Linked DNA regions of Rhodobium gokarnense. The protein of the gene in region 1 interacts with the protein of each later gene in a pairwise test. Links are inferred from orthologs where the notes say so. Each region holds a gene or a part of one and is shown on either strand. Other genes may lie near its edges. The genes, in order: secD and pheT.

Evidence for each region.
Region 2: the proteins of secD (region 1) and pheT interact in binary tests that used the Escherichia coli proteins (3 or more experiments, as listed by UniProt). The link is inferred for Rhodobium gokarnense from one-to-one orthologs.

Annotation. Positions count from the first base shown.
Region 1 is NZ_JAOQNS010000011.1:97,573-112,407, reverse strand. Bases 7,998-10,916 are described here. They hold secD (protein translocase subunit SecD), read right to left. Parts: upstream 10,303-10,916; coding sequence 8,692-10,302; downstream 7,998-8,691. Other genes in these bases: yajC (preprotein translocase subunit YajC), read right to left, coding at 10,387-10,716; secF (protein translocase subunit SecF), read right to left, coding at 7,998-8,660. Outside these bases: excinuclease ABC subunit UvrA, read left to right, coding at 1-565; M2319_RS17790 (pentapeptide repeat-containing protein), read left to right, coding at 761-1,546; M2319_RS17785 (DUF1127 domain-containing protein), read left to right, coding at 2,070-2,219; M2319_RS17780 (hypothetical protein), read right to left, coding at 2,345-2,968; methylenetetrahydrofolate--tRNA-(uracil(54)-C(5))-methyltransferase (FADH(2)-oxidizing) TrmFO, read left to right, coding at 3,105-4,532; M2319_RS17770 (DUF4153 domain-containing protein), read right to left, coding at 4,537-6,327; M2319_RS17765 (phytoene/squalene synthase family protein), read right to left, coding at 6,422-7,285; M2319_RS17760 (Mth938-like domain-containing protein), read right to left, coding at 7,308-7,706; more of secF, read right to left, coding at 7,713-7,997; M2319_RS17740 (ATP-binding protein), read left to right, coding at 11,035-11,916; M2319_RS17735 (peptidoglycan DD-metalloendopeptidase family protein), read right to left, coding at 12,068-13,396; M2319_RS17730 (protein-L-isoaspartate(D-aspartate) O-methyltransferase), read right to left, coding at 13,654-14,343; 5'/3'-nucleotidase SurE, read right to left, coding at 14,482-14,835. UniProt on the Escherichia coli protein: Part of the Sec protein translocase complex. Interacts with the SecYEG preprotein conducting channel. SecDF uses the proton motive force (PMF) to complete protein translocation after the ATP-dependent function of SecA.
Region 2 is NZ_JAOQNS010000013.1:119,401-134,378, reverse strand. Bases 1-3,062 are described here. They hold pheT (phenylalanine--tRNA ligase subunit beta), read left to right. Parts: upstream 1-353; coding sequence 354-2,771; downstream 2,772-3,062. Other genes in these bases: pheS (phenylalanine--tRNA ligase subunit alpha), read left to right, coding at 1-300. In the rest of the region: M2319_RS19850 (ABC transporter permease), read right to left, coding at 3,738-4,619; M2319_RS19845 (ABC transporter permease), read right to left, coding at 4,616-5,557; M2319_RS19840 (ABC transporter substrate-binding protein), read right to left, coding at 5,622-7,124; M2319_RS19835 (ROK family transcriptional regulator), read left to right, coding at 7,344-8,549; M2319_RS19830 (glucosamine-6-phosphate deaminase), read left to right, coding at 8,546-9,304; ggt (gamma-glutamyltransferase), read left to right, coding at 9,297-10,886; M2319_RS19820 (ABC transporter ATP-binding protein), read left to right, coding at 10,889-12,535; M2319_RS19815 (sulfite exporter TauE/SafE family protein), read left to right, coding at 12,535-13,374; M2319_RS19810 (chemotaxis protein CheB), read left to right, coding at 13,967-14,978.

The DNA.
Region 1 (14,835 bases):
CAAGGGCCGGCGCTACAACCGCGAGACGCTGGAGGTCCAGTTCAAGGGCAAGTCGATCGCCGACGTCCTCGACATGACGGTGGAGGAAGGCGCGGAGTTCTTTTCCGCCGTCCCCGCCATCCGCGACCGGCTGCGCACCCTTTCCCGCGTCGGCCTCGACTACATCCACATCGGCCAGCAGGCGACGACGCTGTCGGGCGGCGAGGCGCAACGGGTCAAGCTCTCCAAGGAGCTGTCGCGGCGGGCAACGGGCCGCACGCTCTACATCCTCGACGAGCCGACCACGGGCCTGCATTTCCACGACGTCGCCAAACTCCTGGAAGTGCTGCACGAACTGGTCGACCAAGGCAACACGGTGGTCGTCATCGAGCACAATCTGGAGGTCATCAAGACGGCCGACTGGATCGTCGACCTCGGCCCGGAGGGCGGCGACGGCGGCGGCGAGATCATCGCCACCGGCCGGCCGGAGGACATCGTTGCCGAGCCCCGCAGCCATACCGGCCGGTTCCTGAAGGACGTGCTGGCCCGGCACGACCGGACCAAGAAGTCGACGGCGGCGGAATAAGCGCTCTTACGGAGGCGCCGTGGGCCGTCGGTGGCCTATGATGCCCCCAGAGGCATTCTTGGGCGCATACCCGCGCGGCGGAGCGATTTGCCGCGCCAAGCCTCCGAAGGCGGCAGAAATGCTGTGAGGGCTCGCCTGAGCCGCTCCTGCCGTTGCACGGGCAAAGGCCGCGCCGTACCGAAAGGGCCCGCCACAATGACCTTTGCGCTCCGTCTTGCCGGCTGTCCTCTCACAGCCGCTTCTGCCGTTCTCGGCGCCCTCCTCGTCTCGGCGCCGGCGGCGGCTGCGGATCCGGCGGACTGCGACGCGCCCCAGGTGGGCGACGACCTGCGCCACTGCTCCTTCAAGGGGCGCCAGCTCATCGGCGTCGACCTGCATGGCGCCGACCTTTCCGGCGTCGATTTCGGCAATGCCGTGATGACCGGCTGCGACCTCACCGGCGCCAATCTGAAAGGCGCCGATTTCAAATGGGCCAATCTCAGCCATTGCCGCTTGAAGCGGGCGGACATGTCCGGCGCCGACCTCTTCCACACCAGGCTCGACTATGCCGACATGACCGGCGCGACGCTGCACAAGGCCTTCATGTTCGGCACCGACCTCAACTACGCCCGGCTCGACGATGCGGACCTTTCCGGCGCCAACATGAAGGACGTGCTGATGGAGGCGACGCGGTTCCGCCGCGCCGACCTTTCCGGCGTCTACATGCTGCGCGGCGTCGTCATCGGCTCCGACTTCCGCTGGGCCAGGCTCGTCGGCACCGACATGACCGGGGCGAGCGCCGAGGAGGTCAATTTCTCCGGCGCCGACCTTTCCGGCACCAAGCTGTCGGGGGCGCAGCTCATCTCCGCCGCCTTCGTCGGGGCGCGGCTGTCCAATGTCGACTTCCGGAATGCCACTTTCGAGGACACCGATTTTCGCGGCGCGGTCGACCTGCCCGAATCCGTCGCAAAGCGGCTGAGCGAGCGCTGGCGAGCGAACTGAACGCCTCTTTCAACGGCATCCGGGGGGCATTCGGGAGGCTTTCAAGGCCATTCAGGGGTTGTTCCGGGGGCATTCGCGGCCAAAAAGCGCAAAAAAACCACTTTGCCGCACCGGATTCCTTACCAAAATCTTTATTGACAAAGCCTAGTTTTTGATCGGTTTTTTGCTGGGGTCAAAAGCTGGGCAATGGGCGTATCCAAGCAAATGCCCCGATTTTGACATAATTTTCTCTTCGGCCGTCGTATTTGCGACAGTCGAAGTCGCTTTCCGGATACGAATGCGACGCCTGCCTTAATGCCGCCAAAAGGCCTCTCACGATCCATCTCAAATTGTTACAAGCTCCTAATAACTAAGGGGAAATCTCTGTGCTTTCCGCATGAGAGCTATGCATTTTCGCGCCTCCCGTCGGCGCCTCGGATCACTTACCTCTCCACTTGCCACGGCAACGCACCGAATGCGGAGCGCCGGGCGCGCAGTAGAAACCTAACCCGAGATACTCGGATTTAACTGACTGGGTGAAGCCATGTTCGACACCATCGTTCGCAACTACCGTTCGTGGCGCAAATACAACGCGACCTATAACGAGCTGATGCGCCTTTCCTCGCACGAGCTCCATGATCTCGGTATTTCGCGCGCCGACATTCCGTATATCGCTCGCCGGTGCTCGCACTAAGTGGCGCGCGACCGAACTATACGGACACCGTTCGTCGCCAAGTCGACGGACCATTAACACCCGCCGGGTTCTCCTCCCTCCGGCGGGTGTTTTTGTCTCTGCAAACATGTTTGTAAGAGCGCTGCTCAGCCCGAGGCGGGCGATGCGGCAAACCAGGCCTCCAGCGGCATGATGTCGGGCTCGACCCCGTTGCCATGCGGCCAGGAATCAACGGCATAGCCGCTGCCCGATTTCTTCTCCACGATCACCGCCGTCGCATGGGGATAGCGCCCGTCGAGGAAGAAGCCGCGGGCGACCGGGCTCGCCACCCGGTGGTGCTTCAGATAGCCGTGGCTCTGGGCAATCAAGAGGACGCTCGTCGTGTTGGTCGCCTCGTCGAGACAGTCCATCTGGCCGGCAACGCCGGCATTGTGCATGTCGAGGCCGCCGATATCGTTGGCCGATCCGACCACCGGCGCGACGCGCTTCTCCGCCCAGGCGATCGCCCGGCCGATCGCCTTCCTCTCGCGCTCCGGCGAGCGGTATCCCGCCCTCAGGATGCGTTTCAGGCGATTGAGGTCGCGGCGGGTCAGCTTCACCGAGGTGCGCCGGGCACAGCCGAAGGCGTGGCAGACGACGAAGCGGTCCGGTCCGGGGGCAACGGCGTTGTGGGCGCCGTACCAGGCGGTCGGTGCGCCCGCCATCTGACCGGCGCAGCCGGCCAGCATCGCGGCGATGACGACGCCAGCCGCTGCCTTTCCAATCGTCATGCCGCATCACCCGAATCACTGAATCTTCTGGCAATTTAAGGGTTCGCTGGAAGAAGTCCAAACACGAGGAAGTCAGAAACCTGACCGACGTGCGAAACGCTTGAAAGCGTGGCGCTGCGGCCATAGGTTCCCGGCCATGTCGAACCCAACACACCCAAGCCCCGTCCATGTCGTCGGCGGCGGCCTTGCCGGCAGCGAGGCCGCCTGGCAGATCGCCGGCGCCGGCGTGCCGGTCATCCTCCACGAGATGCGCCCGGAGCGCGGTACGGACGCCCACAAGACCGGCGATCTCGCCGAACTGGTCTGCTCCAACTCGTTCCGCTCCGACGATGCGGAGGGCAACGCCGTCGGCGTGCTGCATGCCGAAATGCGCCTTGCCGGATCGCTGATCATGGAGGCGGCCGACGCCCACCAGGTGCCGGCGGGCGGGGCGCTCGCCGTTGACCGGGAGGGCTTTGCCGCCGCTGTCACCGGCGCGCTTCAGGCCCATCCGCTCATCGAGATCCGCCGCGAGGAAGTGTCCGGCCTGCCGCCGGAGGACTGGGACAGCGTCATCCTTGCCACCGGCCCCCTCACCTCGCCGGCGCTCGCCGAGGCGATGAGGGGACTGACCGGCGAGGACGCCCTCGCCTTCTTCGATGCGATCGCGCCGATCGTCCATTTCGACAGCATCGACCTCGACACCGCCTGGTTCCAGTCGCGCTACGACAAGGCCGGCCCGGGCGGCACCGGCGCCGACTACCTCAACTGCCCGATGGACAAGGAGCAATACGAGGCCTTCGTCGATGCGCTGATCGCCGGCGACAAGACCGAGTTCAAGGACTGGGAAGCCTCGACGCCCTATTTCGACGGCTGCCTGCCGATCGAGGTGATGGCCGCGCGCGGCCGCGAGACGCTGCGCCACGGGCCGATGAAGCCGGTCGGACTGACCAATCCGCACAATCCGGACGTGAAGGCCTATGCGATCGTCCAGCTCCGCCAGGACAATGCGCTGGGCACGCTCTACAACATGGTCGGCTTCCAGACGAAGCTGAAATACGGCGCGCAGGTCGGCGTCTTTCGCATGATCCCCGGTCTGGAGAATGCGGAGTTCGCACGGCTCGGCGGGCTGCACCGCAACACCTTCCTCAATTCGCCGAAGCTGCTCGACGAAACGCTTCGCCTGAAGGCGGACCCGCGCTTACGCTTTGCCGGCCAGATCACCGGCTGCGAGGGCTATGTGGAATCGGCGTCCATCGGCCTCCTCACCGGTCGCCTCGCCGCGGCCGAGCGCCTCGGCCTTCCGCTTGCCCCGCCGCCGGTGACGACGGCGACGGGGGCGCTGCTTTCCCACATCACCGGCGGGCATCTTGCCGACGAGAGCGGCTCCGGACCGCGCTCGTTCCAGCCGATGAATGTCAATTTCGGGCTGTTCCCGCCGGTGGAGATCGTCAAGCCGGAAGACGTCAAGCGGTTCCGCGGCAAGGAGAAGGCGCGCGCCAAGAAGCAGGCGCTGTCCCGGCGGGCGCTGGCCGATTTTTCTGCCTGGCTTGCGGGTGCCGCGACCCGTTCAGCGGCGGAATAGCGCCTCAGCGCCCCCGAGGCGTCACCACGACGACGAAACGCGCCGACGAGAGCTGCACGGGTCCGTCCTTTTCCTTGAGCAACCGGCCGTCATAGACGGTGATGGTGACGCGGCGCTCGCCGGCGACGGCGCTTCTACTGAGCGGTGCCTTCAGCGCCTTATCGCCGGCCCGGTCCAGCGCCCGCTCGATCGCGTTGGCGAAATCGAAGCGCAGCGGGGCCGAGCCGCGTAGCTCCACCCGGAAGCCGGTTTCGCCGATGCGCGAAACGGCCAGGCCGCGGACCTTGATCGCGCGGTTGCTCATCGCCCAGAGGTCGAACGGCCCGTAGACGGTGACGCCGTCGGCACTGAAGAGCTGCGTTCCCCTTGCGACGATGCGGGCTTCCTTGCGGCTGCGGGCTTGGACGCTCGCCGGGTCGATGTCGAGGAGGGTGGAAATCCGGCGATAGGCATCGCCGCTGTCCCTGGCATTGTCGAGCACGTCCTTGTCGGCGTCCGCGATCAGCGGCCGCAAGGCGTCCAGCCTATCGACATTGCGCAGGGCCTGCAGCGCGGAGCGGAGGTTGCGGCGCGTGTCGCCATCGATCCCGGCCCCGACGTCGTGGTCGGCGACGAGCCGGCCGTCCTCGATCGCTCCCGCCTCCGTCAGCATGGCAAGGATGCGCGCGGTCTGGCTCCGGGCTGTCAGCGCCTCCGGGCTCAGGGGACCGAGGGAGCCGAGGAGAAAGAGGACGGCGAGGATGCCGGGGATGAGGCGGATGTCGGCGCGGCCGAGCGTTGCGGTGAAGACGAGCGCCATGAGGGCGAGCCAGAGGGCGACGAGGACGAGGAAAATCCGCTCCGGCGTCAGGCCGTAGGCATCGACGCGCAGCCAGACGGCGATGGCGAGGAGGATGACGGGAATGATCGTTGCCGGAAACCAGAAGCGCCTGAACCCGGCAAAGAACGGCCCGACGGTGGCCCGCTCGCCGAAGAGCACGAGGAAGGAGAGAGCGCCGATCGCGCCGAAGCCGGAGACCATCCAGCCGATCTGGTTCTTCGGCAATTCCCCGCTGACGACGATCTGCGCCGCATAGGCAAGGAGCACGGCGGCATAGACGGTGAGCAGTGGCACCAGCACGAAGCGGTTCAGCACATGGACCGGCGAGACGACGAGCGCGGACAGCCCCTCGGCCTTTTCCAGCGTGCCGGCCACCGGCAGCATCGCCAGCCAGGCGACCGGGGCGAGGAAGCACAGCGAGACGGGCAGCAGGATCTTGAAGGCGAGATCGCCGGAGCCGAGGCCGAACAGGATCTTGATGCTCTGCTCGATCAGGAGCACGCCGAGGAAGAACATCAGCGCGCCGAAGAGCGCAAAGACGGCGCCGATGAAGGCCTGCTGGTTGAACAGCCAGAAGCCGTCGAGGTCGGCCTTTCTCGCCAGATAGGGCGCCAGGCCGACGAGGAGGACGGCAGCGCCGAGGAAGAAGAGATCGCCGGGTCCGAGGTCGCCGGTGCCCAACACCACCGCCAGGGCGCCGGCATAGAGCGCTAAAGCGATTCCCTGCCCAAGAAGCGCGCCCAGCCGCCGCGCCTCGCCGAAGAGCGTGCCGGCAACGGCATAGAGCCCGCCGACAGCGAGCCCGAACAGCACCTTCTCGATGGCATCGACCAGCGGTGCCGGGACCTCTTCATGGGCCTTCATGATGGCAAGGACGGTGAGCACGGCGAAACCGGCGACGGCGACCGGAAAGCGCGACGCGACGGACCGGACCTCCGGCCCCAATTGCTGGAACTGGCGCGACACCCAGGACATGAAACCCCTCCCCGTTCGCCGGCATCGCCTGCCGGCCCGAAATGTCCTTGCTTGCAAGGTTGGGCGAGATTGCGGCTGCAGTCAGGAAAAAGGATCAGGCGGCGTAGTGGCGCCGTGCCTTGACCGCCATCCGCCACAGCATCCACTGACGGCGCCACAGGGGCAGTTCCACGGCGGTCCGGAAGGGATCGTAGCCGGGACGCTCCATGATGCCGAGATAGCGCTCCACTAGGCAGGTGGTGAGGAAGGCCGGGGCGATGTCACGCGACAGCCGGACGATGCCGCTGCGGGTCTCGGCAAGGTGGTAGCGCACCTCGTCGCGGAGATCCGCCATTGCCGGCCGCAACCCGGCGTCGGCATTGCCGGCGCAGACCGAGACGCAGTCGACGCCGTGGCGGCCGAGCACGTCGAGCGGCAGGAACATCTGGCCACGGGCGGCATCGCGGGGGAAATTGCGCAGCACCTCGGTAACGGTCTGGGCGATGCCGGCGTGGTTGGCGACCTCGACGACGTCGAGGCGGCAGCGACCGCAGAGGATCCGGACCGCCAGGCGGATCAGCGCCGACGTCGTCTCGCGGGCATAGGCGTGGAGGTCGTCGAGGGACGGCATCGGGTCGTCGTAGAGATCGAAGCTGCGCGCTTCCAGAATCTCGGCGAAGACGTTGCGGGGGAGATCGAAGCGCTCGATGGTGTCCATGAGCGCGACGGCCAGCGGATTGCCCTCGATCTCACCGCGGCAGGTGCCGGTGATCGCGTCGCGCCACCATTGCAGGCGCATCTCGCCGGGCAGCGGGTCGCTCACCCGGTCGCGGATGGCCGCCGTCTCGGCGTAGAAGGCATAGAGCGCATAGAGGTGCCGGCGGCGATCCTCGGGCGCGAACAGGCCGCTGACGAACCGCTCCTTGTCGGTCCGGCGCACAAGATCGAAACAGTGGTCATAGGCCTTGTCGAACGACACGCGAAAATCCCTTGCGCCAACGCTATTTGACGGCGATGAGGGCCGCCGCCACGGCGCGGTTTTCGGCAAGGAGGACGTTGTAGGTGCGCACGGCCGCACCGGTCGACATGGCATCGGCGCTGATCGCGTGCGAGCGGAACAGCGCCTTCAGCTCGGGCCCAAGCGGGCGCAGGTCGTTGCCGGTGCCGACGAGGAGGATGTCGATCTCGCCGGCCTCGGCGATGACCCCGGCAAAGGCCTCGGCATCGAAGTTTTCGGGCGCGGAACACGGCCAAGGCGCAATACCGCTCGGCAGGCACAGCAGCGAGCCGGTATGGGCCATTTCGGCAAATTTGAAGCGGCCGTCGCCATAGGCGTCGATCGGCGCCCGGCCGGGAAAGTGCGGGGCCGTGAAGACGAGCCCGCTATCGTCGTTGACCATGTCTGTTTAAGTGGCTTCGGCGGTCTCTGCCGTCTCCGCCCCTCCATCCTTGCTGCCGCCGCGCTTGAGCTTCAGATGGATCAAGAGCGGCGCGGCAATGAATATAGAGGAGTAGGTGCCGACGAAAATGCCCCAGATCATCGCAAAGACGAAGGAGCGGATGACCTCGCCGCCGAAGATGAACAGCGCGAACAGCGCCAGGAGCGTCGTCAGGGAGGTGAGAACCGTGCGCGACAGGGTGTTGTTGATCGACAGGTCGAGGAGCTGCGGCAGCGGCATCTTCTTGTAGCGCCGGAGGTTCTCGCGCACCCGGTCATAGACCACCACGGTATCGTTGAGCGAATAGCCGACGATGGTCAGGATCGCCGCGATCGAGGCGAGCGTGAAGTCGAGCCTGAGGACCGAGAACATGCCGATGGTCAGGACGACGTCGTGGATGGTGGCGGCAACGGCGCCGAGCGCGAACTGCCATTCGAAGCGGAACCAGATGTAGAGCAGAACGGCAAACAGCGCGACGACGACGGCGATGGTGCCGGCCTCGGCCAGTTCGCCGGAGACGCGCGGTCCGACCACCTCGACGCGGCGGTATTCCACGCCCTCCTCCCCGAGGGTGCCGCGAATGAGCGTCACGGCACGCTGCTGCGCGGCCTCGCCGCCCTCCTGGTCCTCGATCCGGATGAGGACGTCGTCGGGGGCACCGAATTCCTGCACCTGGACGTCGCCGAGATTGAGCTCGCCGAGGCTGGAGCGGATGGCGCCGATGTCGGCCGGTCCGTCGATGGTGCGGATCTCGATCAGGCTGCCGCCCTTGAAGTCGATGCCGAGATTGAGGCCGAGGATGGCGAACAGCACCAGCGAGGCGATCATCGCGGTGATCGACACCGGAAAGGCGATCCACCGGTAGGTCATGAACCGGAGCTTGGTATCGTCCGGGATCAGGCGAAGGTATCTCATGGAAGAAGTCTCGCTCTTTGTGCCCGGGCGATCACAGCGGAACGGCCGTCGGACGCCGCATCTTCACCCACTGCGCCACCAGGAAGCGCGTGAAGGTGAAGGCGGAGAACACCGTCGTGACGATACCGATGGCCAGCGTCACGGCGAAGCCGCGGATCGGGCCGGAGCCGAGCTGGAACAGGATGACGGCGGAGATGAAGGTGGTGATGTTGGCGTCCAAGATGGTGCCGAGCGCCCGCGAGAAGCCGGCGTCTATGGCGCCGATCGCCGATCTGCCCTGGCGCGCCTCCTCGCGGATGCGCTCAAAGATCAGCACGTTGGCGTCGACCGCCATGCCGATGGTGAGCACGATGCCGGCGATGCCCGGAAGGGTCAGCGTCGCCCCCAGCGCCGACAGCGCGCCGAGGATCAGGAACATGTTCACGATCAGCGCGGCGTTGGCGAAGATGCCGAACAGCCCGTAGGCCACCAGCATGAAGACGACGACGGCGAGCATGCCGATCACCGAGGCGACCTCGCCGGCCTCGATGGAGTCGGCGCCAAGGCCCGGTCCGACCGTGCGCTCCTCGATCGCGGTCATCTTGGCCGGCAGCGCGCCGGCGCGCAGGAGCACGGCCAGGTCGTTGGCGCCCTCGACGGTGAAGTTGCCGGAAATCTGGCCGGAGCCGCCGAGGATCGGCTCGCGGATCACCGGCGCGGAAATGATCTCGCCGTCGAGCACGATGGCGAACGGACGGCCGACATTCTGCTGGGTGATGAGGCCGAACTTGCGGGCGCCCGCCGTGTTGAAGCGGAAGGTGACGACCGGCTCGTTGGTCTGCTGGTCGAAGCCCGTCTGGGCGTCGGTCAGGTCCTCACCGGTCAGCAGCGGCGCCTCGTTGACGAGATAGGGCACGGGCGGATCGTCGGTGGTGTACATCACCATGGAGCCCGGGGGCGGACGGCCTTCGATCGCCTGCTCGACGGGGGTCGAGACGTCGACCATGTGGAAGGTCATCTGGGCGGTCTGGCCGATCACCGACTTCAGGCGCTGAGGGTCCTTCTCGCCCGGCGCCTCGACCAGCACACGGTCCTCGCCCTGGCGCTGGATGCTCGGCTCGGTGGTGCCGAGCTCGTCGATGCGCCGGCGGATGACTTCGATCGACTGCGAGACGATGCTGCGGATGCGATGGGAAAGACCCGCTTCGGTGAAGGAGAAGCGGATCAGGCCGCCCTCGCCGGTCTCCATCTGGAACTCGTCGACCGGATCGCTGCCGAAGACGCTGGATTCCAGCGGGTTGCGCAGATCGCGCAGGCGCCGTTCGGCGTCCGCCACCTTGGCGGTGTCACGGATGCGGACCTGGACGCTGTCGCCCTGCACGCCGAGGCCGGTATAGCCGATGCGCGGCTGGTCGCGGAGCAGCTTGCGGATATCGCCGACGAGGGTCTTCAGGCGCTTGTCCTTGTAGTCCTCGCTGTCGACCTCATAGAGCAGATAGACGCCGCCCTGCAGGTCGAGACCGAGCACGAGCTGCTTGCCCGGGATCCAGCTCGGCCAGGCTTCCACCGTCTCGCGGGAAAAGAAGTTTGGCGCCGTCAGCACGAAGCCGCCGAGGGCGACCAGCAGGATGAGGGCGATTTTCCAGCGCGCGAAATAGAGCATGTCCGCTCGTCCGATCTTTCAACGAAAATAAAACGGGAAGCCGGCGCCGCGGCGCCTGCCTTCCCCTTGTCGTCCCTGGCCGGTCTATTCCTTGGCCGGCTCGCCCTTGGAGCGGACTTCGTGGATCATGGCCCGCACAACGCGGACCTTCATGCCCTCGGCCAGTTCGAGCTGGATCTCGTTGTCGTCGATGACGCGGGACACCTTGCCGATGAGACCGCCACCGGTGACGACCGTGTCGCCGCGGCGCAGGCCCGAGACCATCGTCTGATGTTCCTTCACCCGCTGGCGCTGCGGCCGGATGATGAGGAAATACATGATGACGAAGATCAGCACGAACGGGATGAGGCTGATCAGCATATCGCCGCCGGGGGCAGCGGTGCCCGACTGGGCGAATGCCGGGGTCACGAACATGGACCACTCCTTGACTGGGTTTTGGTGGCGGACCGTCCGGCCGCCCGTTTGCCGGGCCGGCGGACTGTCGCGGTGATTTCGGCGCGGACTATAACGGTCCGCTCAGGCAATGCAAACACTCCCTTGGACGCCGCGACTGTGCCCGAAACCTGCCGCCGGGCCAACCGTTTGCCGGATGCGCGAGTGTCGCAACGGCGACCGATCGCAGGTCCGGCTCATCGCCCGCCCTGCGGCTTTAGCTTGTGGCAGGCCTTGCCGCATATGTGGTAGGGGCAGACGACTTTCAAACGAAAAGACTCCCCAAAGTGGAGACCCGCCTTGCAAGACCCTGCCCTTACCGCCATTGCCTCCCGCCTCGACAAACTCCTTGCCCTCGTCGAACGGGCGGTTCCGCCTCAACCTGAGACGCCGGATTTCGACGCTGCCGACGCCTTCGTCTGGCAGGCCGATCCGGTCCGCTTCGTGCCCGTCACCAAGATCAACCGCGTCGATCTCGGCCTCCTCAAGGGGATTGAGCGGATGCGCGAGACGCTGATCGATAATACCGAGCGCTTCGCCCGCGGCCTGCCGGCCAACAACGCGCTCCTTTGGGGGGCACGCGGCATGGGCAAGTCGTCGCTCGTCAAGGCGGCCCATGCGAGCGTCAATGCACGGCTGGAACAGGACGGCGAGGCGTCCCTGAAGCTGATCGAGATCCACCGCGAGGACATCGAGACACTGCCGGCCCTGATGCAGTTCCTGCGGGCGGCGAAGCATCCGTTCCTGGTGTTCTGCGACGACCTCTCCTTCGACGGCGACGACACCTCCTACAAGTCGCTGAAGGCGGTGCTGGAAGGCGGCATCGAGGGACGGCCGGAGAACGTCCTCTTCTACGCCACGTCGAACCGGCGCCACCTGCTGCCGCGCGACATGATGGAGAACGAGCGCTCAACGGCGATCAATCCGGCCGAGGCCGTGGAGGAAAAGGTGTCGCTGTCGGACCGGTTCGGGCTCTGGCTGGGATTTCACAATTGCAGCCAGGACGACTATCTGGCGATGGTCCGGGGCTATGTCGCCCATTACGGCATTAAGGTGGACGACGAGACGCTGAAGGCCGAGGCGCTGGAATGGTCGATTTCGCGCGGGGCGCGGTCGGGCCGCGTTGCCTGGCAGTTCATCCAGGACTTGGCGGGACGGCTCAAGGTACGACTGACTGGGTAGGAGCCGCCCCGCCCTGATCAGGCGCCTCGCGGGGACAAGGGCTGACCAATTCCTCCTGCCATGGCCGCATCATTGTCTTCGGCCTGGATTTTCGCCGGGACGGCGAAAGAAAAGGCCTCCGGCGAATGCCGCCGGAGGCCCGATTGTTCTCTTATGCGCCGGCCAGGTATGGCATCGGATCGACCGGCCGCGAGCCCTTGCGCAGTTCGAAGTGGAGCTGCGGCTGGGTGACGGTGCCCGACGCGCCGGCCTTGGCGATGATCTGGCCGCGGCTGACGGATTCGCCGCGCTTGACCATCAGCTCGCTGTTGTGGGCGTAGGCGGTGACCCAGCCGTCGGAGTGACGCACCAGCACCAGGTTGCCGTAGCCCTTCAGCTCGTTGCCGGCATAGATGACGGTGCCGTTCTCGGCCGCCTTGACGGAGGTGCCCTCCGGCACGGCGAGATTGATGCCGTCATTGTGCTGGCCGTTCGGCTTCGACCCGAACTCGGAGATGATGCGGCCGCGCACCGGCCAGCGGAAGGAGCGGATCTGCGCGGTCTGGCGCGGCTCCGGCTGCTGGCTGCCCGCCTCGTCCCGCGCTTCGGCCTCCGGCAGCGAGCCGGTGACGACCTCGTCGGGATCGGGATTGTGGGTGGCGACCTGGTCGCGGGCCCGCGGCTTGCGGGCCGGCTCGGCCTTGGCGACGTCCCGGCGGGCCGGCGCTGCACGCGCTACATTCGTCGCGCCGGCGGCAGGGATCGTCAGTGTCTGGCCAATCTTGATGAGGTTGCTGTCGCCCAGCCCGTTGGCGGCGATCAGGTCGCCACGGGAGATGCCATAGGTGCGGGAGATGCTGGAGATGGTCTCACCGGCCTGCACGGTGTGGGTGCCGCCGCGCGGCGCGGCCGGGCGCTGAGCAACCAGAGCGCGGCGCGGCTTCGGCACCGGATGCGGTGCGGAGGCCCGGGACGGAAACGGCTGGGCTCCGGCCGGCCGGGCCGCGTTCTGGTTGGCTGACCCGGTGATGATGTCGTCGTAGCTGCGATTCGCGGACTGCTGCGCCGGCAGGGGAGCCGAGGCGACGTTCGACCGGGTGCCGCCGCCATGGACGTAGGTCGGGATGATGACCTGCTGGCCGGCCGCAAGGCTGTCGCCATTGCCGATGCCCGGATTGGCGGCAAGGATCGCGTCCTTGGGAACGCCGTAGCGGCGCGACATGGACGAAACGGTGTCGCCCTGGCGCACGCTGATCCGGGTGCCACCCGCTGTCGTCCAGCCGTCCTTGGAGATCGGTGCGTTGGTCTCGGGCGGATTGTAGATGGACACCGACGACTTCATGCCCGGATCCGTCCTGCGGACGGGGGCTGCCGGCGTCTTCGTCGTCGACCCGGTCACCAGCTCGTCATAGGTCGGGCTCTGCCGGTCGGCATTGACGATTTGCTTCTGGTTCTTCGTGGACCCCGTCACGATCGTGTCGGTGAACCGCGAAACGTCCATGCTGCACCCGGCGGCAAGGCCGGCCAGCATGGCCACCACACCCAGTCTGGCGAGCGTCTGTGACCGAGAATTTACTGATTTCACGCGCATCGGCCTACTCATGTCGTACCTGAAAAGACGACATCATTAGACCTGGGTAACGTTGATAAAGACTAAACGGCGGCTGCTTTTTTGTTACAAATATGGCGTTGCAGTTTTGCGCATTCCATTACCGCATAAGGAGTTAGCCGGGCGACTGAGATGCTTTTCCGCGCGGCTCAGAGGCGGCTGGCGACGCCCGGCACCATCGGCACGAAACGCACCTGGCACAGCACTTTTTCCTCAAGGCGGCTGCCGCGGCGCGTCACCTTGATCAGGTCCTGGACGCCGCCGGACGGCCCCACCGGCACGACCATGATGCCGCCGCCGACGAGCTGGGCGGCGAGCGTCTGCGGCAGCTCCGGCGCAGCGGCCGTGACGATGATGCGGTCGAAGGGCGCGCGTTCCGGCAGGCCCTCAAAGCCGTCGGCGAGATGGAAGTTCACATTGGTGATGCCGAGGGTCGCCATGCGCTGCTCGGCAAGCTCCATTAGCGTGCGGTAGCGCTCCATGGTGTCGACATGGTCGGCGAGCTTCGACAGCACCGCCGCCTGGTAGCCGGAGCCGGTGCCGATCTCCAGCACCCGGTGGGCCGGCTCGATCTCCAACGCTTCCGTCATCAGCGCAACGATGGACGGCGCGGAGATGGTCTGGCCGCATTCGATCGGCAGTGCCCGGTCGGCATAGGCGAGCGTGTGGCTGTTGGCGGACAGGAACAGGCGCCGCGGCACCCGCTCCAGGGCGGACAGCACCCGGGAATCGCGAATGCCCTGGCGGCGCAGCAAGAGGATGAGTTCGGCCGTCGCGATGCGGTCGCCCTCATTGCTGTCGTCCCAAGAATCGAAACTGTCGTCCGTGCTGTCGTTCATATCCCTATCGAGGCCCGCAACCGGCGGAGAAGCGCCGATTTCAACGATCGGCTACACAAAAATCAACAAAAAGGCACTTCCGTGGCAGGGATCGTCCGGGTCCCCTGCCCTCGTCGATGCGGCAAGTATCAAAGCCGGTCAGGCGCGGTTGACGGCACTCGACAGCCTGTCGAACATGTCCGGCGCCGTCAGGTCGAGGCGCAGCGGCGTCAGCGAGATCTTGCCCTCGTGGATCGCCGTCAGGTCGGAGCCGGGCCTCGGACTGAAGGGCTGGCGCCGGTAGGCGAGCCAGAAATAGGGATTGCCGCGCCCGTCGGTGCGCTCCTCCACGAACAGGCCGTGGGTCAGTTTCCCTTGCGACGTGATCTCCATGCCGGCGACCTCGTCCGGTCCGCAATTGGGAAAGTTGACGTTGACCAGAACGTCAAGCGGCAGGTCGGCATCGATGATGCGACGGATGACGTCGGGGCCGTGCGCTTCGACGGTTTCCCA
Region 2 (14,978 bases), on another replicon or contig:
TCCATGGAGCTCGACATCGGCTGCGACCGCTCCGGCGACGAGGTCCGCCTCGGCCAGGGCGACGACTGGATGGAGATCCTCGGCTGCGGCATGGTCCATCCGAACGTTCTGAGAAATTGCGGGCTGGATCCGGACGAGTACCAGGGCTTTGCCTGGGGCATGGGCATCGACCGCATCGCCATGCTGAAATACGGCATGCCGGATCTCCGCGCCTTCTTCGACGCCGACATCCGCTGGCTCACCCACTACGGCTTCCGCCCCCTCGACCTGCCGACCCTGTTCGGCGGGCTCACTGCCTGACCATTACGGTGCCGCAGCGGGACCCGCGCGGCGCAACCCGTTAAGGACACGTCATGAAATTCACCCTGTCCTGGCTGAAGGAATTCCTCGACACCGATGCGAGCCTCGACGAGATCGTCGCGCAGCTCACCATGATCGGGCTGGAGGTCGAGGAGGTCGACGACCGCGCCAAGGCGCTCGTTCCCTTCACCATCGCCCATGTGATCTCGGCCGAAAAGCACCCCGACGCCGACCGGCTCAAGGTCTGCATGGTCGACACCGGCTCCGGCGATCCCGTGCAGGTGGTCTGCGGCGCGCCGAACGCCCATACCGGCATGAAGGGCGTCTTCGCGCCCCCCGGCACCCACATCCCCGGCACCGGTGTCGACCTCAAGGTCGGCACCATCCGCGGCGTGGAATCCCGCGGCATGCTGTGCTCGGAGCGTGAGATGATGCTGTCCGACGCCCATGAGGGCATCATCGAGCTGCCGGAAGACGCGCCGGTGGGCGAGCCCTACGCCGCCTGGGCCGGCCTCGACGACGCGGTCATCGACATTGCCATCACCCCGAACCGGCCGGACTGCCTCGGCGTCCACGGCGTCGCCCGCGACCTCTCCGCATCGGGCATCGGCAACCTCAAGGAAGGCCGCCGGCCGATCGTCAAGGGCGGCTTCCCCTGCCCGGTGACCGTGACCCTCGATTTCCCGGAAGGCGAGTCCCTGTGCCCGGCCTTTGCCATGCGGCTGGTGCGCGGCGTCAAGAACGGCCCGTCGCCGGACTGGATGCAGAGATGGCTGACGGCGATCGGCCTCAGGCCGATCAACGCCCTCGTCGACATCACCAACTACATGACCTACGCCTATGGCCGGCCGCTCCATGTCTTCGACGCGGCCAAGGTCGACGGAAACCTCACCGTGCGCCGTGCCAGGCCGGGCGAGACGCTGCTCGCCCTCGACGGCCGCACCTACGAATTCGACGACACCATGTGCGTCATCGCCGATGCCAACTCGGTGGAATCCATCGCCGGCGTCATGGGCGGCGAAGAGACGGGTTGCAACGGGGACACCGTCGACGTGCTGGTCGAGTCCGCGCTCTGGGAGCCGCTGAACGTCGCCCAGACCGGCCGCAAGCTCGGGCTGCAGTCCGATGCCCGGTTCCGGTTCGAGCGCGGCGTCGACCCGGCCTTCATGCTGCCCGGCCTCGACATCGCCACCCAGCTCATCCTCGACATCTGCGGCGGCGAGGCGAGCGAGGTTGAGCTCTCAGGTGCGGCGCCCGACAACGACCGGATCATCGAGTTCCCGTTCAACGAGGTGAAGCGGCTTTCCGGCCTCGACGTGCCGCCGGCAGAGGCGAAGGCCGTGCTGACCCGGCTCGGCTTCTGGGTCTCCGGCACCGGCCCCCAGGTCAAGGTGGCGGTGCCGAGCTGGCGCCCGGACGTGGAGGGCAAGGCCGACATCGTCGAAGAGGTGATCCGCATCGTCGGGCTCGACCGCATCCCGGTAACGCCGATGCCGCGCGCGGGCCACATCGCGCCGCGCATCCTCACCACCGGCCAGAAGCGGACGCGCCAGGCCAAGCGCGCGCTCGCCGCAAGGGGCATGGTCGAGGCCGTCACCTATTCCTTCGTGCCGAAGCCCCATGCCGAACTCTTCGGCGGCGGCAAGCCGGAGCTGGCGCTCGCCAACCCGATCGCCGCGGACCTCTCCGACATGCGCCCGAGCCTGATCCCGGGCCTCGCAGCGGCCGCCCAGCGCAACGCCGACCGCGGCTTTGCCGACCTCGCCCTGTTCGAGGTCGGTCAGGTCTATGAGGGCGATGGGCCGGACGGCCAGAAGACGGCGGCAACGGGCGTGAGGCGCCTGACGGCCAAGGCCTCCGGCGCCGGCCGCCACTGGGCCGGCACGGCCGCCGCCGTCGATGCGTTCGACGCCAAGGCCGATGCGCTCGCCGTGCTCGCCGCCATCGGCGCCCCCGTCGACAGCCTGCAGGTTTCTCGCACGGCGCCCGGCTGGTTCCACCCCGGCCGCTCCGGCGCCCTGACGCTCGGCCCCAAGAACGTCCTTGCGGTCTTCGGCGAGTTGCACCCGAAGGTGCTGGAAGCGCTCGACGTGGAAGGCCCGCTGGTCGCGTTCGAGGTGATCCTGGAGAACGTGCCGGAGCCGAAGGCGGGCCGCGCGACGGCCAAGCCGCCGCTCGCCGTCTCCGACCTGATGCCGGTCCGCCGCGACTTCGCGTTCATCGTCGACGAGGGCGTCGAGGCACTGTCGATCCTGCGCGCGGCGAAGGGCGCCGACAAGGCGCTGGTGACCGATGCCGGCGTCTTCGACGTCTATCGCGGCAAGGGCATCGAGGAAGGAACGAAATCGGTCGCCATCGAGGTCACCCTGCAGCCGCGGGAAAAGACCCTGACGGAAGCCGAGATCGAAGCCGTTGCGGCCAAGATCGTCGACAAGGTATCGAAGGCCACCGGCGGCACGCTGAGGGCCTGAGGCGAGAGGGCTTTGCGCGCGCGCATCCATCGCGCAGCGGGCAAAACCTGTTTTCGGGAACACGGCATTCGAACCGATCGCCGCTGCGATGTCCTGGTGCATTGCCCATCCGGCCTGCCGATTCCTTTTGGAGCGGTGAGCGGGATGCGGAAGCTCACCGGGGGGGTACCTGTCAGGACCGGGGTTACGACAATCCTCCCGGCCGGATTTCCCCGATTGCCCGCGCCGCCCGGATCGGATATGAAAGCGCGGTCGCCGGTTGCTTCACCGCAACTGCGCTCTGCACCCGTAGCTCAGCTGGATAGAGCGCTGCCCTCCGAAGGCAGAGGTCAGAGGTTCGAATCCTCTCGGGTGCGCCAATCTTTTTTGCTCACGACAGTCTCGCTTCGCTCGACGTGTCCGCGGGGGCGGCCTGGCCGGCCGGCGCCCGTTCGGGCTTGCGAACGCTTTGCGTTCGAACAGTCGCGATCTCGATGCGCCGGTTTTTCCTCACGACGAGTTCGCTTCGCTCATCGTCTCCGGCAGGGCGGGCGGAGGCCCGGGCCGCGGTCGCGGCTTGTGGCGCGTTCGACGGTTCTGCTTGGAGGTGGGCCAATTTCATGAGTTATCGCAAATAACTCGAACGCCCGCGGCGTGCTACGCGCGCTCCTCTATGTCGATTTGCGGATGCACTGCGTTGCATCTCACTGCTAACGGAGCGCGGGATTTGGGGTCGTTCGGGACTTCGATAGGCAGGAACTCGCACAGTTGAGGGCGCGATCCGATTCGATCGCCTCATGGCTTTCGGAAAGCTCGGGGCGCCGCTGCGGCAAGGGCCTGCAAGACCGAACGATGCCCTTGCCGCGCCCTCTCGCGCATCGGCAGTAGGCTGTACGAAGTCGACAGGCGATCTTGCCAGGGGGTCCAAACGCCGCCCCAGCCGGAACGCTGGACGCGCGACGCCCATGAAGCTCCGGTGCGTCCCGGCTAGTCGGTGTCGCGGTGCGGGTTGAGGGCGTCGTTCAGTCCGTCGCCCAAGAGGTTGAAGCCGAGGACGATCGCGACGATGGCAAGGCCCGGCCAGACCGCCATCCACGGCGCTTCGATCAGGAACTGGCGGGCAACGTCGAGCATGCTGCCCCAGGACGGCGCGGGCGGGCGCTGGCCGAGGCCGAGGAACGCCAGGCTGGCCTCGGCAAGGATTGCCACGGCCATGGTGATCGTGCCCTGTACGACGACCGGAGCCAGCACGTTCGGAAACACATGCGAGACGATGATGTTGCGGTCGCGCACGCCGACGGCGCGGGCAGCGGTGATGTAGTCTTCGCCCTTGACCACCAGCACCTGTCCGCGGGTCAGCCGGATGAAGATCGGAACGGCGGAAACGCCGATCGCAATCATGGCGTTCTGCAAGCTGGCGCCGAGGAAGGCGGCAAGGGCAATCGCCAGGACGAGGAACGGAACGGCCAGAAGCGCGTCCGTGCAGCGCGATATGACGGCGTCGAGCAGGCCGCCGAAATAGCCGGCGATCAACCCCAACGGCACGCCGATGGCAATCGCGATCGCCACCGCGATGACGCCGGCCAGCAGCGAGGCCCGAGCGCCGACCAGGATCCTGGAAAGGATGTCGCGGCCGAGGTCGTCGGTGCCGAACCAATGGGCGGCACTCGGCGCCTGGCGGATCGCCAGCCAGTCCGACGCATTGGGATCGTAAGGCGACAGCAGGGTTGCGAAGATCGCCACCAGCACGAAGAAGATGACGATCGAGCCGCCGATCACGGCACTGGGCTGCGACAGGACCTGTTGGAGGGCGGACTTGCGATGCCCGCCGCCGACCGCGGGATCCGCCGGGAGGGACACATCGGTCATGCGCGCAGCCTCGGGCTCAGGATGACATAGGCGATATCGGCGATCAGGCTCATCAGCAGGAACATGACCGCCGCGCAAAGGACCACGGCCTGGACGACGGCGTAGTCGCGGCTGAAGACGCCGTCGACGATCATCTTGCCGAAGCCGGGAATGCCGAAGACCTGTTCGGTCAGGACGGCGCCGGACAGCAGCTGGCCGAGATGCAGCGTCGCGGTCGTGACCACCGGGATCAGGCCGTTGCGGAGGGCGTGGCGGGTGACGACGACGTATTCACTGAGCCCCTTGGCGCGCGCGGTACGGATGTAGTCCTGCTGCAGCGTGGCGATCATCGACGATCGTGTGTGCCGCATGACGATCGCGGCGGCCGCCGTGCCGAGCACCAGGCTTGGCATCAGCGAATAGCGAAGGTTGTCGAGCGGCGACTCAAAGAAGCCGACATAGCCGCCGCTCGGAAGCCAGCCGAGCGAGACGGCGAACAGGAGGATCAGCATGATGCCGAGCCAGAAACTTGGAATGGAGAGCCCGCCGAGGCCCAGCATCGACACGAGGTAGTCGACGGGCGTGCCGCGCTTGAACGCCGCCACGACGCCGGCGGGGATGCCGATGAAGATCGCGATGATCATCGCCTGCAGCGAGAGCTGCAACGTCACCGGCAGTTTTTCGACGATCATCTCGCCGATCGGCAGACGGGTGCGGATGGAAACGCCGAAATCGCCCTGCAGGACGCCGCCCAGCCATCTGAGGTACTGGACCGGCAGGGGCTGATCGAGCCCGTATTTGGCGCGGATGGTTTCGATGACGAGCGGATCGCGCTCCTCGCCGGCGAGCGCCAGCGCGGGATCGCCCGGCAGGAGCTTCAGCAGGAGAAAGACGAAAACCGACACGATCAGGAGGGTCGGGATCGCGACAAGCAGCCGCCGGAGTACGAAGCTCAACATGTCCGTCTGGTTCCCGATGGGCGGCCGCACCCGCAGCAAGGCGGATGCGGCCTGGTCTGGTGGCCTATTCGCCGGCGGGCTTCATCCCCGTGACGCGCAGGATGCCGTCCGGGTAGATCTTGATGCCGTCGATGTTCGACTGCGCCGCATAGAACCACGTCGGGTGGTAGAGCGGGATGGTCGGAAGATCGGTCAGATAGATGTCCGCAGCCTCGTCATAGAGCGTCTTGCGGGCGTCCATGTCCAGTTCCTTGCGGGCCGAGATCAGGACCTCGTCCAGCTTCGGGTTGCTGTAGCCGTTGAGGTTCTGGCTGCCGTCGCTGCCGAAGAAGGTGTAGAGCGTCGGATCCGGGTCGGCGCGGCCGCTCCAGTTGCCGATATAGAGCTCGAAATTGCCCGCCAGGTAGCGCTCGATGGCCGACGAGGTCTCCAGCGGCAAAAGGTTGACGGTGAAGCCGGCCTCGCCCGCCATCGACTGGATGATCTGGGCAACGCGGCCGTCGGTCAGCGAGTTCTCGTAGGTGATCTCGATCGTCGGGTTCTCGACGCCCGACTTCGCGATCAGCTCACGGGCCGCCTCCAGGTCGCGCGCGGGCATCGCATGCGACATGCTGTAGAAGGCGCTCGAGGGCGGGATCATCTGGTTGTCGGCCGTGAACTCGCCGTTGAACGCAACCTGGTTGATGATGTTGCGGTCGATGGAAAGCTCCAGCGCATGGCGCAGGTCCGCATTGTCGGCGAGCACGCCGGCGCCCGGCTTCTGGCTGATGAACAGGTGGGAGACGGCCAGACCCGGCGAGGTGTGCAGCGCGAGGCCCTCATCGGAACGCACGGTCGCCAGGTCGGTCGGCGCGATGCGCTCGGCCGCTTCCAGATCGCCGGCCTGGAGGCGCGACAGGCGCACGGTGGAATCCGGGATGATCTCGTAGACGATCTTGTCGTAGCCGATCTCGCCGGCGTTCCAGTAGCCGTCATACTTTTCCAGCGTGATGGAATCGCGCGCCTTGCGGTCGACGAGCTTGTAGGGGCCCGAGCAGACCGGATTGGCCGCGAATTCGTCGGCGGAGCCGGCGACGGCCGGGGACACCATCATGCCGGCGCGGTCGGTGAGGATCGACAGGAGCGGCGCGAACGGCGCGTCGAGCTTCAGGACGATGGTGTACTCGTCGACGACCTCGACATCGGTGATCGGCGCGAGCTGCGACTTGCGGCGCGACTCGTCGATCGTCTTCATGCGCTCGATGTTCGCCTTGACGGCCTCGGCGTTGAACGGCGTGTCGTCCTGGAAGGTGACGCCCTCCCGCAGCGACATGGTCAGTTCGGTATTGTCGTCGTTCCATTTCCAGCTCGTGGCGAGCTGCGGCACGATTTCGAGGGTCTCGTTGATATCGACGAGTTTGTCGCACATCGCGTCGAACACGATGCGGCCGGCATAGGTGCCGCCGATCGCAGGATCCAGTGCGTCCGGATCGTCCTGCATACCGACCCGCAGGGTCTGAGCGCTGGCGGCGGATGTTCCCATCGCCAGCATGCAGGCCAGAACCATGAATTTTGCTGAAGGTTTCATTGTTGCATTCCCTCTCGGTACGGAGACCACGTCGCCTCCGGTTTCACCTCACAGGCCAGCGAACCACAGGAATTTCTATTTGTAAAGTTTTCGAACCAACAAGACTGACAGAGCTTGAAAACTCACATGAGTTATCGCTGTTTTGCCCGTATTCCGCTTGACCGAGCCGATCAAGCCGCCTATTCGTTCGTCACAATGACTAATTAGGCGCCGCTGCACATGATCGATTTTTCATCCGTTCCGATGTCCCGACAGATCACGCTTCGCACCGTGATGCGGACGGTCATGGACAGGGGGCCGATTTCGCGCGCCGAACTGGCCCGCATCACCGGCCTGTCCAAGCAGACCATGTCCGAGGTCTTCCGCTTTCTGGAAGACGACGGCTGGCTGGAAGTCACCGGCCGCACGCAAGGAACCGTCGGCCGCAGCGCCGCGACCTACGAGATCACGCCTAACCGCGCCCTCGTCTTCGGCGCCGATGTGGGCGGCACCAAGATCCAGGCCGCGCTCGCCGACATGAACGGCAAGATCGTCGCCGAAACCGCCGAGCCGACCGATCCGCGCGGCGGCGAGCACGTGATCTCGCAGCTCGTCTCGCTGAACGGTTCTCTGGCCGAAAAGGCGGGCCTGCCTCCGGAACGCGTCATGGTCGGCACCGTCGGCATTCCCGGCGCCTACAACCGCAAGACGGGCAGGCTGATCATGGTGCCCAACATTCCGGATCTGGAAGGCGTGCCGCTGCAGGCGATCCTGACCGAGCGGATGGGCTGCATGGTGCATATCGGCAACGATGTGAACATGGCGGCCAAGGGCGAGCAGTGGCTCGGCGAAGGCAAGGGCTTCAGCAACTTCGTCTTCATCGCCCTCGGCACGGGCATCGGCATGGGCATCATCAACGAACGCCAGATCCTCAACGGCGCCCGCGGCGCGGCCGGCGAGATTGCGACGCTGCCGATCGGTGCCGATCCGTTCGACAGCCGCACCTTCCACTCCGGCGCCCTGGAAACGATGGTCGGAAGCGCGGCCATCCGTGACCGCTACGAGAGCTATGGCGGGACCCCCGGCCTCAGCGTTCGCGACATCATGGACAGCATCGAGGCCGGCGACGAGCGCGCCAGGGCGACGATCAGCGAGGTCGCGCGCAACATCGCCGCGGCCATCCTGGCGGTCTCGGCCATCGTCGATCCGGAACGCGTCATCCTCGGCGGCAGCATCGGCGCGCGTCCCGAATTGCTCGAATGCGTCCGCGCCGCCCTGCCGCTGTGCATGCCGTCGCCGCCGGAATGCACGATCAGCCAGCTCGGAAGCCGCGCCGGCCTTTACGGGACGCTGGCCAACAGCATCGACCACATGCGCGAGAACCTGTTCGAGCTCCCGCGTTACGCGCCCGTGGAAACAGCCGCCGTTGCCGAGACCGCAAAATGACCCCCGCGCAAGAATACGCCATTCCCGCATGCGATGTTCTGCCCGACAGGCAGGCCGCGGAAACGGAATTCGCGAGGCGGATCGCCGCCAAGGTGCGCCGCAAACCCGACATGGTTCTCGGCCTTGCCACCGGCAATTCGATGATCGGCGTCTACCGGGTGCTCGTCGCCATGCACCGCAAGGAGGGCCTGTCCTTCGCGGCCGCCACGAGCTTCAATCTCGATGAATATTGCGGCCTGCCTGCCGGCCATCCGGCGAGCTTCGCGTCCTATATGCGCGAGCATTTTTTCGCCCATGTGGACATGCCGCCGGGCTCGGCGCACCTGCCCGACGAAAACGCTTGCGCCGACTACGAGGCCGCGATCGCTAAGACGGGCATAGACCTGCAGATCCTCGGCATCGGCCGCAACGGCCATATCGGTTTCAACGAGCCCGGTGCACCCGTCACCAGCCGCACCCGCGTGGTGGAACTGGCCGCGGCGACCCGCACGGCGAACCAGCGCGACTTCCCTGCGGGCGAGGCCGTCCCCGCTCGTGCGGTCACGATGGGGATCGCGACGATCCTGGCGGCCCGGAGCATCCTCTTGCTGGCGACCGGTCCGGCCAAGGCGGAAGCGCTCGCGGCGGCCCTGGAAGGGCCGGTCACACCGCAAAATCCCGCCTCCTTCCTGCGTCTGCACGCCGATGTCACGGTCATTTGCGACCGCGACGCAGCAACGCTCCTGTCCTCCTCTCGAAAGACCGCCGATGGTTGAGCGCGATTTCATGAAACCGGGGAAGTCCGTGGCACTGGCCGAGCATGCCATGGTCGCGACATCGCATCCGCAGGCAACGCTGGCCGCCCTCGATATCCTGCGCGCCGGCGGCAATGCGGTCGACGCGGCGATCGGCGCCGTTGCGCTGCAAGGCGTCATCGATCCGCACATGACCGGGATCGGCGGCGACTGCTTTGCCCTCTACACGCCGGCCGGCGGCGCCCCGGTCGCGGTCAACGGGTCGGGCCGCGCGCCGGCCGCAGCGACCGCCGACCATTTTCGCGACAAGGGGATGACCAGCATCCCGGACGGAACCGTCGATGCCGTGACCGTTCCCGGCGCGGTCGATGCCTGGTGCCGCCTGAGCGAGACCTACGGCCGCGCGGGGCTCGACCGGATCCTGCAGCCCGCCATCGCCGCCGCCGAGACCGGCTTCACCATCACCCCGCGGGTTGCGCTCGACTGGGCGCGCTATGCCGACCGGCTCGCCCCCTATCCTGCCTCTGTCGCGCAGTTCCTTCCCGGCGGCCGCGCCCCGGTGACCGGAAACCGGCTCGCCAATCCGGCCCTTGCCCGCACGCTGCGCAACATTGCCCGCGCCGGACGGGAGGCGTTCTACGAGGGCGAGGCCGTCGACGACATGCTTTCGGTCCTCAACCGGCTCGGCGGCCTGCACACGGCCGAAGACTTCGCTGCGACGGCCGCCACGGTCTCGCCGACCATCTCCGCGCCCTATCGCGGCTACACGCTGCACGAATGCCCGCCCAACGGCCAGGGCATCGCCGCGCTGATCATGGCCCGTCTCCTCGACGGGTTCGATCTCGCCGATCCGTCCCTGTCGGCGACCGACCGCATCCACATCCTCGCCGAGGCGACCAAGACCGCCTACCGGCAGCGCGATGCCTTTGTCGCCGATCCGGACGCCATGACGGTTACGGTCGGCGACCTCCTTGACGAGGCGCGCATCGCGGCGCTTCGCGACCGCATCTCCATGGACAGGGCCTCCGATCCCGCCGACCTCGACATGCCGGTCCACCGCGACACGGTCTATGTCAGCGTGGCGGACGGCGATGGCAACGTCATCTCGCTGATCAACTCCGTCTTCTTTGCCTTCGGCAGCGGCATCTACGCGCCGAAGGCCGGCGTTCTGTTTCAGAACCGCGGATGCGGCTTTTCGCTGGAGGCGGGCCACCCGAACGAGATCGGCCCGTCGAAGCGGCCGTTCCACACCATCATCCCGGCGATGCTCTTTAAGAAAGACAAGCCGGTGCTGTCCTTCGGCGTCATGGGCGGACAGTACCAGGCGACCGGTCACGCCCATTTCATCTCCGAGGTGATCGACCGCGGCTTCGACATCCAGATGGCCTCCGACCAGCCGCGCAGCTTCTTTACCGAAGGCGCCATCTCGCTTGAGCCGACCATCGACGATACGGTGCGGGCGGAGCTGGAAGCCCGCGGCCACAGGACGCGCTGGGCCGACGAGCCGCTCGGCGGCTGTCAGGCGGTCCGCATCGATCACGAGCGCGGCGTCCTGTGGGGCGCCTCCGACCATCGCAAGGACGGCATCGCGCTGGGATATTGACGATGACCACTGACGCCGCCACCACCGCTCCGCCCACGGTCTCGGTCCGGAACCTGGCTCTCCGGCTGCCCGGCGGCGCCGACCGCGCCTATGCGCTGAACGACCTCAGCTTCGATCTGCCGGCCGGCGAGATCCTGTGCATTGTCGGCGAGTCGGGGTCGGGAAAGTCGCTGTGCGCCCAGACCCTGATGGGCCTGCTGCCCCCCGTGATCCATGTCGAGCGCGGCGAAGCGCTGTTCGACGGACGCGACCTCTTCAAGGTCGATGCCAGGACCATGCGCGACATGCGCGGCCGCGCCATCGGCATGATCTTCCAGGAGCCGATGACCGCCCTGAACCCGTCCATGCGCATCGGCGACCAGATCGCCGAGGTGTTCGAGGCCCACGGCTTGCTGACCCGGGCCGAGCGCCACGCCAAGGTTCTGGACCTTGCCCGGGAGGTCCGGCTCCCCGATCCCGAACGCATCGTGCGCGCCTATCCGCATCAGCTTTCGGGCGGACAGCGGCAACGGGCGATGATCGCCATGGCACTCGCCCTGGAGCCGAAGCTGCTGATCGCCGACGAACCGACCACCGCGCTCGACGTGACGACCCAGGCCCAGATCCTGCGGCTGATCCGCGACATCCAGCAGCGGCGCGGCACCTCCGTGATCTTCATCACCCATGATTTCGGCGTTGTCGCCGACATCGCGGACCGCGTCCTGGTGCTGCAGGAGGGCGACGTGGTGGAATCCGGAACGGCGCGGGAGGTGCTGGAAAATCCGCGCCATCCCTACACCAGGGCGCTCCTTGCCGCCGTACCGACGGGCGTGCCGCCCAAGCGCGAGGACGTCGACGCACACCCGATCGCCTGCTCGGTCATCGGCCTCAACAAGTCCTATCGCACCAAGTCGGGGATGTTCGGCGACCGCCGCATCGTGTGCGCCGTCGACGATGTCAGCTTCCAGATTCACCGCGGCGAGACGCTCGGCCTCGTCGGCGAATCCGGCTCCGGCAAGTCGACCGTGGCCCGGCTGGTCACCCGTATCGACGAGCCCGATTCCGGCCAGATCCGCCTCGGCGGCGAGGATTTCGGCGCCATGAAGGGCGAAGAGCTGCGGCGCCGGCGCAGCCGCATCCAGATGGTGTTCCAGGACCCGTTCGCCTCGCTCAATCCGCGCCGCAAGGTCGGGCTGAGCATCGCCGACGGACCGATGTCGAACGGCGTGCCGCGCGCCAAGGCGCTGAGCGACGCGCGCGACCTTCTGGTGCTGGTCGGGCTCGATCCGAAGGCGGCCGGCCGGCTGCCGCACGAGTTCTCCGGCGGCCAGCGCCAGCGCATCGGCATCGCCCGCGCGCTTGCGCTCGAACCCGACGTGCTGGTCGCCGACGAAGCGGTCTCCGCCCTCGACGTCACGGTCCAGGCCCAGGTCCTCGACCTCCTGGAGGAACTGAGGAAGCGCCTCGACCTTGCCATGCTGTTCATCACCCATGACCTGCACGTCGCGGCACAGATCTGCGACCGGCTGGCCGTGATGCGGCAGGGCAAGATCGTCGAGACCGGGCCGACGGCGGAAATCTTCACCAATCCCCGGCACCCCTACACGCGCGAGCTGCTTGCCGCGATCCCGCGAGCCGGCAGCGCCCACGGCAACGACGGACAAGGCTGATGCAGGAATTTCTCGCCGACTACGGCATATGGATCGCGGCAATGGTATTCGCCGGCGTTGTCGGCGGGTTCGCCGCAGGGCTTCTCGGTGTCGGCGGCGGCATCGTGATCGTGCCGGTGCTCTATTTCGTCCTCGGCGGCGTCGGCGTCGACGATGCGGTGCGCATGAAGATCGCCGTCGCCACATCGCTCTCGACGATTGTCCTGACCTCGTTGTCGTCGGCGCGAAGTCATTACAAGCGCGGCGCGGTCGACTTCTCGCTGCTGAAGTCGTGGGGCCTGCCGATCTTCATCGGCGTCGTCTGCGGCACGGCGATCGGCGGCCGGGTCGACGGGCTCGTGCTGACGTCGGTGTTTGCCGTCATTGCGCTGCTCGTCGCCGTCAACATGGTGGTGCGCGCCGACAACTCCGCCCTGACGGAGGATTTTCCGAATGTCGGCGTGAAGTCGGCCGTGGGCGTCTTCGTCGGCCTGTTCTCGGCGATGATGGGGATCGGCGGCGGCACCTTGAGCGTGCCCATCCTGACCGCCTTCGGCTTCGATATCCGCAAGGCGGTCGGCACGGCGGCGGCGATCGGTTTCATCATCGCCATTCCCGGCACGATCGGCTATGCGGCGGCGGGCTGGGGCGAGGCGAACCTGCCCGCCGGATCGATCGGTTACGTCAACCTTATCGCGCTCGTCGCGCTGGTCCCGCTGACCATGCTGATTGCACCGCTCGGGGCGAAGGTGGCGCACGCGATTCCGCGACGGATGCTGAGCTACGCCTTCGCGACCTTCCTCGGCGTCACCGCCATTCGCATGTTCGTCGATATTTACGGTCAGATCTGGGCCGGCTAAAGCGTATTCCCGAAAAATGGAAACCGGATTTCGGATAAGAATACGCGTTAAAACAAAGAGTTAGAGCGTTTCAGGCGATTCCGCAAACGCGTGAAACGCTCCAAAGCGCTTTCCCAAAAAGGTGACAGACTTTTTGGATGAGAAATCGCGCCAAAACAAAGACCTAAAGCAGGTTGGGTGTTTCCGGAAAAACGCAACATGTTTTAGGCGGCTTTACCCGTTTCACCGGACGGTCCGGCGACTGCGGGACCGATACGCCTGCCGATCACGGCGGGCTGGAACGGCCTGCGACCAGTCCTTATCAGGCGCGCGATGTGGTCGTCATCGCGGCGTGACGATCACCGATTGCGCCGGGGTGCCGATGGGGAGCCGTCAGTCCCGGCCCACGCATTTCAGTCGGATGAAAATCCTGTTTGTCAAAAAAACGCGACCCGTAATGCGCGATTTTGGCTATCCAAAGTATACCGCTAGTTTTGCACTGCAGCCAAAGTAAAAAACTGATTAGAGTCAAGGCATGTGTCGGCCGATACTTGTTAAACATTAAAAAATCGTTACGATCGATTCGCTCCCGAATTCACTACGGCGATCATTGGTGGATAGTACTGCGACCTTAAACGAAAATGAGGCCCGCCAAACCCTGTTCTGGGTGGGAATTGGCGCGTCGGCCGGGGGGCTGGAGGCGCTCCGCGCCTTCGTGCGCAACCTTCCCGGCCAGCTCAACGCCACCTATATCGTCGCCCAGCACCTGTCGCCGCACCACCGCTCCATGCTGCCGGAGATCATCGGTCGCGAAACCGACCTTGAGGTGGTCAGCATCGAGGACGGCACGATTCCGGAGCCGAACACGGTCTACATCACGCCCAAGGACCGGGACGTGGAGATCGACGGCGATGTGCTCCGCCTGGTGCTGCCGAGCCGCGATGCCGGCACCCCGAAACCCTCCGTCGACCGGCTGTTCCATTCGCTTGCCGTGGAGAAGGAAGACCGGGCGATCGGGATCATCTTTTCCGGCACCGGATCGGACGGCGCGCGCGGCATGCGCGACATCCGGGCGGCCGGCGGCATCACCATCGCCCAGGACGAATTGTCGGCGAAGTACACCGGCATGCCGGTCTCCGCGGTCGAATCCGGCTGCGTCGATCTCGTCATGCCGCCGGAAAAGATCGCGACCCAGTTCGCCACCATCCTGGAGGGGCGCACCGACCTGGAGGCCCTGAAATCCTCGCCGGTGCACCTGGATGGCGTCTCGGAGCTCATCCACCTCGTGCATAACCAGCGCCGGGTCAATTTCCGCCATTACAAGCCGGCGACGCTGCAGCGGCGCATCGAGCGGCGGATGGCCGCCCTCGGCGTCAAGGAAATCGACGACTACGTCGCCATCGCCCGCTCCTCGGCCAAGGAAATCGATGCACTGTTCAAGGATTTCCTGATCTCTGTGACGGCGTTCTTCCGCGACCCGAGCGAGTTCGACGCCCTCAGGTCGGTGGTCGGCAAGATCCTGGAGAGCAAGCCGCCCGACGGAACCGTGCGCATCTGGGTGCCGGGAGCGGCAACGGGCGAGGAGGTCTATTCCATTGCCATGGTCTTCGCCGACCACATGGGCG